DNA from 2 places in the Dactylosporangium sp. NPDC051087 genome. Region 1 is predicted to be linked to the other one. Evidence: riboswitches for the same ligand, from Rfam matches in the RefSeq annotation. Region 1 holds a riboswitch; the other holds the start of a gene.
The links. A riboswitch is a leader RNA that binds a small molecule or an ion and turns the genes downstream of it on or off. The one in region 1 is predicted to bind glycine.
Positions count from the first base shown of each region.

Region 2: linked by a shared signal. The riboswitch ahead of gcvP (aminomethyl-transferring glycine dehydrogenase) and the one ahead of gcvT (glycine cleavage system aminomethyltransferase GcvT) in region 1 are both predicted to bind glycine.

Region 1 covers NZ_JBVJIJ010000026.1:64,385-70,263, forward strand. Annotated here, with positions in the region: gene ACZ6TV_RS40325 (hypothetical protein) at 1-1,163, shown strand, start outside; gene ACZ6TV_RS40330 (RNA polymerase sigma factor) at 1,147-3,159, opposite strand; glycine riboswitch at 3,289-3,382, shown strand; glycine riboswitch at 3,383-3,483, shown strand; gene gcvT (glycine cleavage system aminomethyltransferase GcvT) at 3,536-4,684, shown strand; gene gcvH (glycine cleavage system protein GcvH) at 4,690-5,049, shown strand; gene ACZ6TV_RS40345 (L-serine ammonia-lyase) at 5,055-5,879, shown strand, end outside.
Region 2 covers NZ_JBVJIJ010000008.1:161,982-167,860, forward strand. Annotated here, with positions in the region: gene ACZ6TV_RS17225 (hypothetical protein) at 224-1,216, shown strand; gene ACZ6TV_RS17230 (hypothetical protein) at 1,296-2,342, shown strand; glycine riboswitch at 2,440-2,534, shown strand; gene gcvP (aminomethyl-transferring glycine dehydrogenase) at 2,608-5,430, shown strand; gene ACZ6TV_RS17240 (DUF5999 family protein) at 5,452-5,661, opposite strand; gene ACZ6TV_RS17245 (chorismate-binding protein) at 5,794-5,879, shown strand, end outside.

The sequences.
Region 1 (5,879 bases):
CCGCGGCGGCCACCGGTGCGCCGGCGGCCACGGCCGTGGGCCCGTCCGGCGCCGCCGGGGCCGGGCCGGCGGCGCCCTCGGCGGCGCCCTCGGCGTCCGCGGCCGCTCAGGTGCCGCCGTTCCTCGCGGCGGTGCCCGCGGTGCCGAGGGTCGCCGACGCCGTTTCGGTGGGTGCGGTACGGCAGCACCGGCGCGTGGCCGGCCGGGACAACGGCCAGAGCACCCGCTACGGCGACCGGTCCGTCTGGATCTTCGACGACACCACGTTCAAGGACCCGTGGGGGTTCATCTCCAACAGCGGCGCCGCCACCGCCGACCTCGACGCCTCCGACGGCATCGACCTCACGTCGAGCGGCCCCGCCACCGTCGACGCGTCGAGGACCCCGGCCGAGCTGATCCCGCGCTCGGCCGCAGAGAAGGCGTACGAGCAGGCGAACATGGTGCTGTTCGGGTTCTGGCCCGGGCCGGTCGTCGCCGACCCCGCCCGCGGCCGGGTCCTCGTCTTCTACGGCAAGCTGTGCCGGGGCGGCCCCGAGGGCAGCGTCTGCACCGGGCCGCTGGGCAAGGGGCTCGGCACCGGCGTCGCCGCCGTCGACATGACGTCCGGCGCCGTCACCCGCCTCACCGCGGTCAACGCGCCCGCCGTCACCAGCGTCGAGGGCACCGACCCGACGATGTTCTTCCCCGACGGGCTCGGCTGGAGCAGCGCCGCGCTCGTCGTCGGGGACGTCCTCTACGCGTACGGCGCGTGCACGTACCACGGCTGCAAACTCGGCAAGGTCGGCCTCGCGGACGTGACCGACCGTCGCAGGTGGACGTTCTGGACCGGGTCCGGCTGGGGCACCGATCCCGCCGCGGGCGCCGTCACGATCGCGCCGGGCGCGGCCGGGCAGACCGTGTTCTACGCCCCCGCGCTCAAGGCGTGGCTCAACGTGTTCATGCCCTTCGGCAGCAACGACGTGATGTTCCAGGTCGGCGGCGCGCCGTTCGGGCCGTGGTCGAAACCGGTGCGGGCGATGACGACCCAGGGCGGCAAGGCCGCCAACTACGCGTTGTTCGGGCACCCGGAGTACGCGCGGCGCGACGGGCTCGTGCAGTACCTCTCGTACTTCCACCCCGACAGCGGCGAACAACGCCTGGTGCGCCTCACCTTCGGAACGTGACCCGCGCGATGCGCTGCTCCCCGCTCGCCGGGTTGAAGTAGGTCAGGTACTGCACGAGACCGTCCTGGCGGGCGTACTCCGGATGCGCGAACAACGCGTAGTTCGCCGCGTCGCCGCCCGCCGGGACGGTCGCCGCCCGCACCGGTTTCGACCACGGCCCGTGCGGCGCGCCGCCCACCTGGAACATGATGTCGTTGCTGCCGAACGGCATGTACGTGTTGACCCACGCCTTGAGCGCCGGGGCGTAGAACACGGTCTGCCCGGCGGCGCCGGCGGCGACGGTGACCGCGCCCTTCGCGGGGTCGGCGGTCCAGTCCTTCCCGGTCCAGAACGTCCACCTGCGACGGTCGGTCAGGTCCGCGAGGCGCACCTTGCCGAGTTTGCAGCCCTGGTACGTGCACGAGCCGTAGACGTAGAGCACCTCGCCGACGGTGAGGGCGGCGGCGCTGAACCCGGCACCGTCCGGGAAGAACATCGTCCGGTCCGTGCCTTCGAGGCCGGTCACGGCCGGGCCGTTGGTGGCGGTGAGGCGGGTGACCGCGCCGGAGGTCATGTCGATCGCCGCGATGCCGGTGCCCAGGCCCTTGCCGATCGGGCCGGTGCAGGGGTCGGCGGCGCGGCACAGCTTGCCGTAGAGGACGAGGACCCGGCCGCGGGCGGGGTCCGCGACGACCGGCCCGGGCCAGAACGCGAACCTCGCCGGGTTCCGCGCCTCGTAGTCGCGTTCGGCCTGGTTGCGGGTGATCAGCTCGACCGGGGGCTGCGAGGCGTCGACGGTGACCGGGCCGCTCGACGTGAGGTCGATGCCGTCGGAGGCGTCGAGGTCCCTCGTGGCGGCGCCGCTGTTGGAGATGAAGCCGAACGGGTCCTTGAGCGTGGTGTCGTCGAAGATCCAGATCGAGCGGTCGCCGTAGCGGGTGCTCTGGCCGTTGTCCCGGCCCGCCACGCGCTGCTGCTGCCGTACCGCACCCGTCACCGTCACCTCGGCCACGCCGGGCACCGCCGGTACCGACGCGAAGAACGGCGGCCCGGAAGCCGGCGGCGGCACCGCGGAGCCGGACGGGGACGGCGGCGGCAGCGACGGCGCCGGGACCTGGGCCGTCGCCGGGGGAGCCGCCGCCGGAGGACCCTGCGGCGCCGGAGCGGGCCACTGCCACACGGCCACGCCGATCGCGAGCGCCAGGGCCGTCACCCCGCCCGCGACCGCGGCCAGCACCGTGGACCCCGCCGTCCTGGACGGCGGCGGGACGAGCAGCGGCAGGCCGGCGAGGAGCCCCTCCGCCGCGGCGAGCCGGCGCGACCGCTCCGTGCACTGTGGACAGTCGCGGACGTGCCGGGCGATCCGCTTGCGCCACAACGGATCCGGCTCGCCGTCCCAGCCCTTCGTCTGGTCCCGCAGCACTGCACAGCCCGGCGCGGCGTCCAGGGCGCGGACCACCGACCGGGCCACGTCCAGCTGCTCCCGCATCCGCTGCACCCGCACCCCGGCGTGCGCGACCGGCTGGTCGAGCGCCGCGGCCACCTCGGCGCGGGTCAGATGACCGCTCGCCTCCAGCCACCACAGCGACAGCACCGTGCGGTGCGACGCGTCCAGCCACCGGGCCGCCTCCGCGATCTCCCGCTGCTCGCCGTCCAGGACCTGCCGCAGCACGGCGAGCCCCACGAAGTCCGCCGACGGGTCCTCCCGCTCGGCGTCCCGCGGGTCGTCGCCGCGGGTCAGCCGCGCCCGGCGGGCCTCGGCGCGGGCGTCGGCGAGCTGCCGCAGCGCGATCGTCACCACCCACGACCGGAAGCGCTCCGCCTGCCGGACCCCGCCGACGCCCGTCACGACCCGCACCATCGCGTCCTGGACGATGTCGTCGACGTCGAGGTCCCGGTCGGCGCCCCGGCCGACGACGGAGTAGACCAGCGGCAGGTACCGCGTGGCGAGCGCCTCCACGGCGGCCCGGTCACCGTCGCGGGCCGCCGCCACGAGGACCTCGTCGGACTGTGCCACGCTCGCTCCCGCCTGTTCGCCCATCTTCCAGCAGACGCCGTCCGGTCCCGTGTCATAACACTTTTCCGGGCTTGACGGGGCGGGGTGGCGGGTCTTACGGTCCAGATCACAACCGCATATCGCGCTGCACGACCCGCGACGGGAGAGCCCTCGGTCAGTCCGAGGCGCCGAAGGAGCAACGTTCTCCCCAGAATCTCTCAGGCATCGGTACCGCCGCGGTCAGGCGACTCTGGAAAGTCAGGACGACAGCTGTCCTGCACCCACGGTGCAAACCGCCCGTCCCGGGCGGCGAAGCTCTCAGGTTCCGATGACAGAGCGGGGAGGTCACCCAGCAGGGGTGCCGTCCGCGACGGCATCCGGACCCAGGGAGCCTCTCGTGACACCGCTGTTCGACGTGCACCGCGATCTGGGCGCCACGTTCACCGACTTCGCCGGCCGGCGCATGCCGCTGCGCTACCAGAGCTCGGGCGAGCTCGCCGAGCACCACGCGGTCCGCCGCACCGCAGGCCTGTTCGACCTGTCGCACATGGGGCAGCTCGAGGTCACCGGCGCGGAGGCGGGCAGCTTCCTCGACCACGCCCTGGTCGGGCGGCTGTCGGCGGTGGAGGTGGGGCGCGCGCGATACACGATGCTCTGCCACGACACCGGCGGCGTCCTCGACGACCTGGTCGTCCACCGCCTGGCGGAGCGCCGCTACCTGATCGTCGCGAACGCCGCGAACACCGCCGTGGTCCTCGCCATGCTGCGCGAGCACGCCGACGGCTTCCACGCCACGGTCCGCGACATGTCGGCCGACCGGGCGCTCATCGCCGTCCAGGGCCCGTCGGCGGCGTCGATGGTCGGCCCGGGCCCGCTGCGGTACTACGCCGTCAAACCCTTCGAGGTCGCCGGGCGGGACGTGCTGCTGGCCCGGATGGGGTACACGGGCGAGGACGGCTTCGAGATCTCCTGCCGCGCCGGGGACGCCACCTTCGTGTGGCTGGCGCTGCTCGGGCGCGGGCCCGTGCCGGCGGGGCTGGCCTGCCGCGACACGCTGCGCCTCGAGGCCGGGATGCCCCTGTACGGGCACGAGCTGTCCGTCCGGCGCACCCCGGCGGCGGCCGGGCTGGGACGGGTCGTCGACCTCACGAAACGGGACTTCGTCGGCGCCGCCGCGCTGCGCCGCCTGCACGCGACGGGCCACGCGCCGGGCTGCGGCCGCGGCCCGGATCTTTCGGATGACGCCGGCTGCGTCCCGGATGACGGCGCCGGCTGCGTTCCGGGCTGCGGTCAGGTGCTGGTGGGGCTCGTCACCGGCACCCGCCGGGCGCCGCGCGCCGGCTACGCGGTGCTCGACCCCGCGACCGGCGCCCCGGCCGGGACCGTCACCAGCGGCGCGCTGTCACCGACGCTCGGCCATCCCGTCGCGATGGCCTACGTGCCCGCCGGCCTGTCCGCGCCCGGGACCCCGCTCACCGTCGACGTCCGCGGCGAGCACGTCCCCGCCACGGTCGTGCCGCTGCCCTTCCACTCCTCGCAGAAATGAGCGCCATGTCCGCGATCCCGCCGCACCTGCGCTACACCCGCGACCACGAATGGCTGCACGACGGCCGGGTGGGCATCACGGCGTACGCCGCCGCCGCGCTCGGCGACATCGTCTACGTGCAGCTGCCGGAGGTCGGGGCGACCGTCACCGCCGGCACGCCCTGCGGCGAGATCGAGTCGACCAAGTCCGTCAGCGACCTCGTCGCCCCCGCCGGCGGTGTCGTCGTCTCGGTCAACCCCGCGCTGGCCGGCGAACCGGGGCTGGTCAACGACGACCCGTACGGGCGTGGCTGGCTCTTCGAGCTCGACCTCACCGGCGCGCCCGACCTCCTCGACGCCGCCGCCTACGCCGACCTGGTCGGGTGAGCGGGGTGGCCGCGGCGACGCTGAGCGTGTTCGACCTGTACTCCGTCGGCATCGGCCCCTCGTCGTCGCACACCGTCGGCCCGATGCGCGCCGCCCGCCGCTTCGCGACAGCGCTCACCGGCCCGGTCGGCCGGGTGCGGGCGGAGCTGTTCGGCTCGCTCGGCGCCACCGGCCACGGCCACGGCTCGGCCAAGGCCGTCGTCCTCGGCCTACTCGGCGAGGACCCGGCGACGGTGGACACCGACGGCGCCGACGAGCTGGTCGCCGCCGTCCGGGCCACCGGCCGGCTCCGCCTCCCCGGCGGGACGCTCGTGCCGTTCTCCGCCGACGACGACGTGGTCCTGCACCGGCGCAAATCCCTGCCCGAACACCCCAACGGCATGCGCTTCCACGCCTTCTCACCCGACGGCGGCACGCTGCTGGAGAAGACCTACTTCTCCGTCGGCGGCGGGTTCGTCGTCGGCGACACCGGCATCGTCGCCGACACCACGGTCCTGCCGCACCCCTTCACCACCGGCGGTGAGCTGCTCGCCCTGTGCCGCGACCTCTCGATGCCGGTGAGCTCGCTCATGTACGCCAACGAACGCGCCTGGCGTCCCGACACCGAGACCCGCGCCGGCCTGCTGCACCTGTGGTCCGTCATGCAGGAATGCGTCGAGCGCGGCTGCACCCGCCCCCCGGACGGAGTCCTGCCCGGCGGGCTGCGGGTGCCGCGCCGGGCCCCGGCACTGTTCCGCGACCTCGAGAACTCCGCGGGCCACGACCCGCTGCGCGTGCTCGACTGGGTGAACCTCTACGCGCTCGCCGTCAACGAGGAGAACGCCTCCGGC
Region 2 (5,879 bases), on a different contig from region 1:
GCGCTCGACCCGGCCCAGCCGAACCGCGACCTGGCGATGGACGTGGTGATCAGCGGCACGGCCGAGCGGCTGAGCGTCGCCGTCTCCTACGAGCTGCGGGTGCCGGCGAGCGACCCGCTGCTGGAGCTCCTGGCGTTCCGCGAGGTCACCGGCGCGGACCTGGGCCGGTTCGTGGCGCTCGGCCCGGCGAACACCCCCGTCACGGCTGTTCGTGGTGCTGGTCGTGGCGACCGACCCGTTCCCGTTCGGCTGGCTGCACCTCGTCGCGGTGGGCTGGCTGGTGCTCGCCTGGCGCTGGCTGGTGCCGGTCGACCGGCGGGCGAAGGCGGTCCGGCTGGCCGGCGTCGACGCCGAGCGCCACCGCGAGCTCGTCGGGCAGGAGACCCGGCGACGGCTGGCCGAGGCGAGCGCGCACGACCTGTACCGCAAGGCCCGCGCCAGACTCGCCGGCCAGGAGGTGGGGCTGGCCGCGTACGACGTCGCGCAGCGGGACCTCGACCACGCCGCCCGGCTCCCCGCGCCGTCCGGACAGGGCATCACCACCGCCGACGCCCTGTCCACCGGCGGTGGCGCCGCGCCGTGGCCGAACGCCGTGCGGGCCGTCGCCTACGCCACGCCGGTCGCGGTGCTGCTCGTCGGCTACGAGACGTTCGCGCTGCTCGCCCCGGACGCCGGCGCGTCGGCGATGCGCGCGCGCACCCTCGCCGAGCTGGCCGAGATCGCGGCACACACCGCGCGCTGGTTCGTGTACGCGCTCATGTTCGGCTTCCTGTACCCGCTGCTGCGCGGCACCGCCCCGGTGACGAAGGCCGCCGCGTTCGCGGTCGCCCTGCTGGGTGTCGAGCTGCTCCCGATCTTCGACCTGTCCGCCCGGTCCGGCGGGGCGTCGTCGGTGCTGTCCCCGGTGTCCGGCCGCGAGCTGCTCTTCGCGGTGCTGATCCGGACGGGCCAGCTGGTCATGTTCGCCGGCGTGCTGAGCCTGCTGTGGGAGCGCTGGCTGACCCGGGCGGCCGGCTACTCGTGGGACCGGGTCCGCAACGTCCGCAGCGTGCGCGCCCTGGCCGCCCCGGTCGGCACCGTCGCGGCCGCCGTGCTCACCGCGGCGGGCACCGCCCTCGCCGGCGCGGCCGTGGCCGCACTCCTCGCCGCCGGCCCGGCGACGGACGGCGACCCCGCCTCCCGCCCCACCCCGACACCAGCCACCCCTGGCCGGTGACCGCGGGCGTCGGACAGGCCGTCCGGGTAGGGTGCCGACTGGTCCGTGAGGATCGAGGGCCCCGACCCGAGGAGATTCGTTGAAGCGCAGTGCCGCGCTCGCTGTCGTCGTCGTGTGTGCCGTGAGCGTGGCCGGGTGCGGCTCGTCGAAGGAGCCCAAGGCGGCGCCCGCGGCGGCCGCGTCCGAGGTGTCGCAGACGGCCGCGCCCGACGGCGCCGGGGGGCTGGGGTCCGTGAGCCCGTCCGCCTCGGCGAAGGGCCCGTGCACGGTCTTCCCCGCCGACAACGTGTGGCGGGCCGACGTGTCGAAGCTGCCGGTGCACCGGGACTCGGCGGCGTGGGTGGCGAGCATCGGGGCGTCGGCGAAGGCGCACCCCGACTTCGGCGCGGGCCTGATCGACGGCGCGCCGTTCGGCATCCCGATCACGACCGTCGGCGCCGGGCAGGCCGGCGTGAAGGTCGGCTTCGACTACGCCGACGAGAGCGACAAAGGTCCCTACCCGATCCCGCGCAGCGCCCGCATCGAGGGCGGCGCGAACGCCGACGGCGACCGGCACGTCATCGTCCACGACACGGCCGCGTGCAAGTCCTACGAGCTCTTCGACGCGCACCCCAACGCGGACGGCTCCTGGAAGGCGGGCTCCGGCGCCGTCTACGACCTGCGCCGCAACGACCTGCGCAAGGCCGGCTGGACCTCCGCCGACGCGGCGGGCCTGTCGATCCTCGCCGGGCTGGCCCGCGCCGACGAGGCCGGCGCGGGGAAGATCGGCCACGCGATCCGCTTCACGGCGCCGCGCACGAAGAACGCCTACATCTGGCCCGCCCGCCACGCGGCGTCCTCGTCCGGCGACGCCGCGCTGCCGCCGATGGGGGCCCGCTTCCGCCTGAAGGCGTCCGTCGACATCTCCAAGTTCCCTCCCCAGGCCCGGACGGTGGCGCAGGCGCTCAAGCAGTACGGCGCGATCCTGGCCGACAACGGCTCGCCGTGGTTCTTCTCGGGGACCCAGGACGACAAGTGGAGCAACGACCAGCTGAACGCGTTGAAGTCCCTGTCCGGCAAGGACTTCGAGGCCGTGGACAGCTCCCTGCTGATGGTGGATCCGAACTCCGCCCGCTGCCGCCCCTGAGTCATGGACCTAGCTTCCTAGGACGCCCTGGCGCGTGTGGTGTGGACCACGGGCGCGTGACCATAGTCGAAGAACCGGTAGATTAGGCAACGCCGGCAATACCCGCGCGGGAGAGATCGTCTGAACGTAAGGCGACGCCGAAGGGGCAAATCCTCCCCGGAACCTCTCAGGCAGAAGGACCGCGACGGGTTGGCACCTCTGGAGGCCACACGACAGAGGGGGAGGGACGCGCACCCCCGACCCCGGATCCGAAAGAGTGTGGCCAATGACCAGTTTCGCCAGCCGGCACATCGGGCCGTCGCCGGACGATCAGTCCGAGATGCTCAAGACCGTCGGATATGAGTCCGTCGAGGCGCTGATGACCGCCGCGATCCCCGGCTCGATCCGCTGGCACCAGCCGCTCGATCTTCCGCTGGCGGCGTCCGAGGCCGAGGTGCTGGGGGAGCTGCGCGCTCTCGCGGCGGCCAACCGGACCCTGGTCAGCATGATCGGCCTCGGCTACTACGGCACGCACACGCCGCCGGTCATCGTGCGCAACGTGCTGGAGGACCCGTCGTGGTACACGGCGTACACGCCGTACCAGCCGGAGATCAGCCAGGGGCGTCTCGAGGCGCTGCTGAACTTCCAGACGGTGATCACCGACCTGACGGGCCTGCCCGTCGCGGGCGCGTCGCTGCTCGACGAGGCGACCGCCGCGGCCGAGGCGATGACCCTGGCGAGGCGCTCGTCGAAGGTCAAGGCCGACGTGTACGTCGTCGACAAGGACGTCCTCCCGCAGACCCTCGCCGTCATCCGGACCCGCGCCGAGCCGCTGAACATCACCGTGCTGACCGTCGACGTCGACGAGGACCGGCTGCCGGAGGAGTTCTTCGGCCTGCACCTGCAGTACCCGGGTGCCTCCGGCGCCGTGCGTGACCTCGAGGCGCTGACGGCGGCGGCGCACGAGAAGGGCGCGATCGTCACCTTCGCCGCGGACCTGCTGGCCCTGTGCCTGCTGCGTGAGCCCGGCGCGGTCGGTGCGGACGTCGCCGTCGGCAGCGCGCAGCGGTTCGGGGTGCCGATGGGCTTCGGCGGGCCGCACGCCGGCTACATGTCGGTTCGCAAGGGCCTGGAGCGCACCCTGCCGGGCCGGCTCGTCGGCGTGTCGAAGGACGCGGACGGCGCCCCGGCGTATCGGCTGGCCCTGCAGACCCGTGAGCAGCACATCCGCCGGGAGAAGGCGACCAGCAACATCTGCACCGCGCAGGTGCTCCTCGCCGTGACGGCCAGCATGTACGCGGTGTACCACGGCCCGGACGGGCTGCGGGAGATCGCGTCGCGGACCCACGACATGGCGGTCCGGCTCGCCGCGGGCCTGCGCGCGGGCGGTGTCACGACTGAGCACGAGGCGTTCTTCGACACCGTGACGGCGGTGGTGCCGGGCCGGGCGCGGGAGATCACGCAGAAGGCCGCGGAGCGCGGGATCAACCTGCGGCACGTGGACGACGACCGGGTCGGGATCGCGTGCGACGAGACGACCACGTTCGGCCACCTGCGTGACGTCCTCACCGCGTTCGGGCTGGAGCACGTCGACGTCACGGCGCTGGACACCGCGGACGCGGTCCCCGCGCGGCTGCGGCGGGCCGGTGACTACCTGAGCCACCCGGTGTTCAGCTCGCACCGGTCGGAGACGGCGATGCTGCGGTATCTCAAGCGCCTCTCCGACATGGACTACGCCCTGGACCGGGGCATGATCCCGCTCGGCTCGTGCACGATGAAGCTCAACGCGACGGCCGAGATGGAGCCGATCACCTGGCCCGAGTTCGCCAACGTGCACCCGTTCGCGCCGGCGGCGCAGACCCAGGGGTACCGGCAGCTGATCGGCGACCTGGAGCGGTGGCTGGCGGAGGTGACCGGCTACGACGCCGTGTCGCTGCAGCCGAACGCGGGGTCGCAGGGTGAGCTGGCGGGTCTGCTCGCGATCCGCGCCTACCACCACTCGCGGGGCGACACGCAGCGCGACATGTGCCTGATCCCGTCCAGCGCCCACGGGACGAACGCCGCCAGCGCCGTCATGGCGGGCATGCGGGTCGCGGTCGTGGCCTGCGACGAGCTGGGCAACGTCGACCTCGGCGACCTCGAGGCGAAGATCGAGCTGCACCGGGACCGGCTCGCCGCGATCATGGTGACGTATCCGTCGACGCACGGCGTGTACGAGACCGGCATCTCCGACCTGTGCGCCAAGGTCCACGAGGCCGGCGGCCAGGTGTACGTCGACGGCGCGAACCTCAACGCCCTGCTCGGCTACGCGAAGCCGGGCCAGTTCGGGGCGGACGTGTCGCACCTGAACCTGCACAAGACCTTCTGCATCCCGCACGGCGGTGGCGGCCCCGGCGTCGGCCCGGTCGCGGTCCGCGCCCACCTGGCGCAGTTCCTGCCGTCACACCCGATCCTGGCCGGCAGCGCCCCGGTCGGGCCGGTGTCGGCGGCGCCGTGGGGCTCGGCGGGGATCCTGCCGATCCCGTGGGCCTACCTGCGGCTGATGGGCCCCGACGGCCTGGCGAAGGCGACCGCGACGGCCGTCCTGGCGGCGAACTACGTGGCGGCGCGGCTGCGGGGGCACTATCCCGTGCTGTACAGCGGCAGCGAGGGCCTCGTCGCGCACGAGTGCATCCTCGATCTGCGGGCGATCACGAAGGCGACCGGGGTCAGCGTCGCGGACGTCGCGAAGCGGCTGATCGACTACGGCTTCCACGCGCCGACCATGTCGTTCCCGGTGTCGGGGACGCTGATGGTCGAGCCGACGGAGAGCGAGGACCTCGCCGAGCTCGACCGTTTCTGTGACGCGATGATCGCGATCCGTGAGGAGATCGACCGCGTGGCGTCCGGTGCATGGCCGGCCGGGGACAACCCGCTCGGCAACGCCCCGCACACCGCCGCGGTGGTCACCGCCGACGAGTGGTCGCACGCCTACCCGCGCTCGGTGGCGGCCTACCCGGCCGGGGTGACGGTGGCGAAGTACTGGCCGCCGGTGCGGCGGATCGACGACAGCTACGGCGACCGGAACCTGGTCTGCTCGTGCCCGCCGGCGTCCGCCTTTGAGGAGTAACTGAATACGGAGCGTGACCGGTCAGGCCGCGTTGACGAGGACGTGCCTGGCCGGGCCGCGGTGCGGCTCGATCACGCTGCAGTCCGGGAGAAGCTCGCCGGTGTCCTCGAAGACGATCACTCCGTTGCACAGGAGGCTCCACCCCTGCTCGGGGTGCGCGGCCAGGATCCTGGCGGCTTCGTGGTCGAGATCGGCGGCTGAGGGACAGGGTGGTTGGTGCTGGCAGAGCATCGGGGTTCTCCGATTGAAGGGTTCCGTTGGGGCCTGTGTGGTTGTTCACATGACCAGTGATGCACGCTACTACGGCCAACGACACGTTTCCGAACGCGTCACGGCACAACTTGGAGATAATCCGCCATTCGTATGAGCACATTAGGACCGGTCGTCGGGTGCCGGCCCGGGTCGGTGGATCTTCACCCTCCCGGGTCGGCTCCAGCGTGCAGACCACA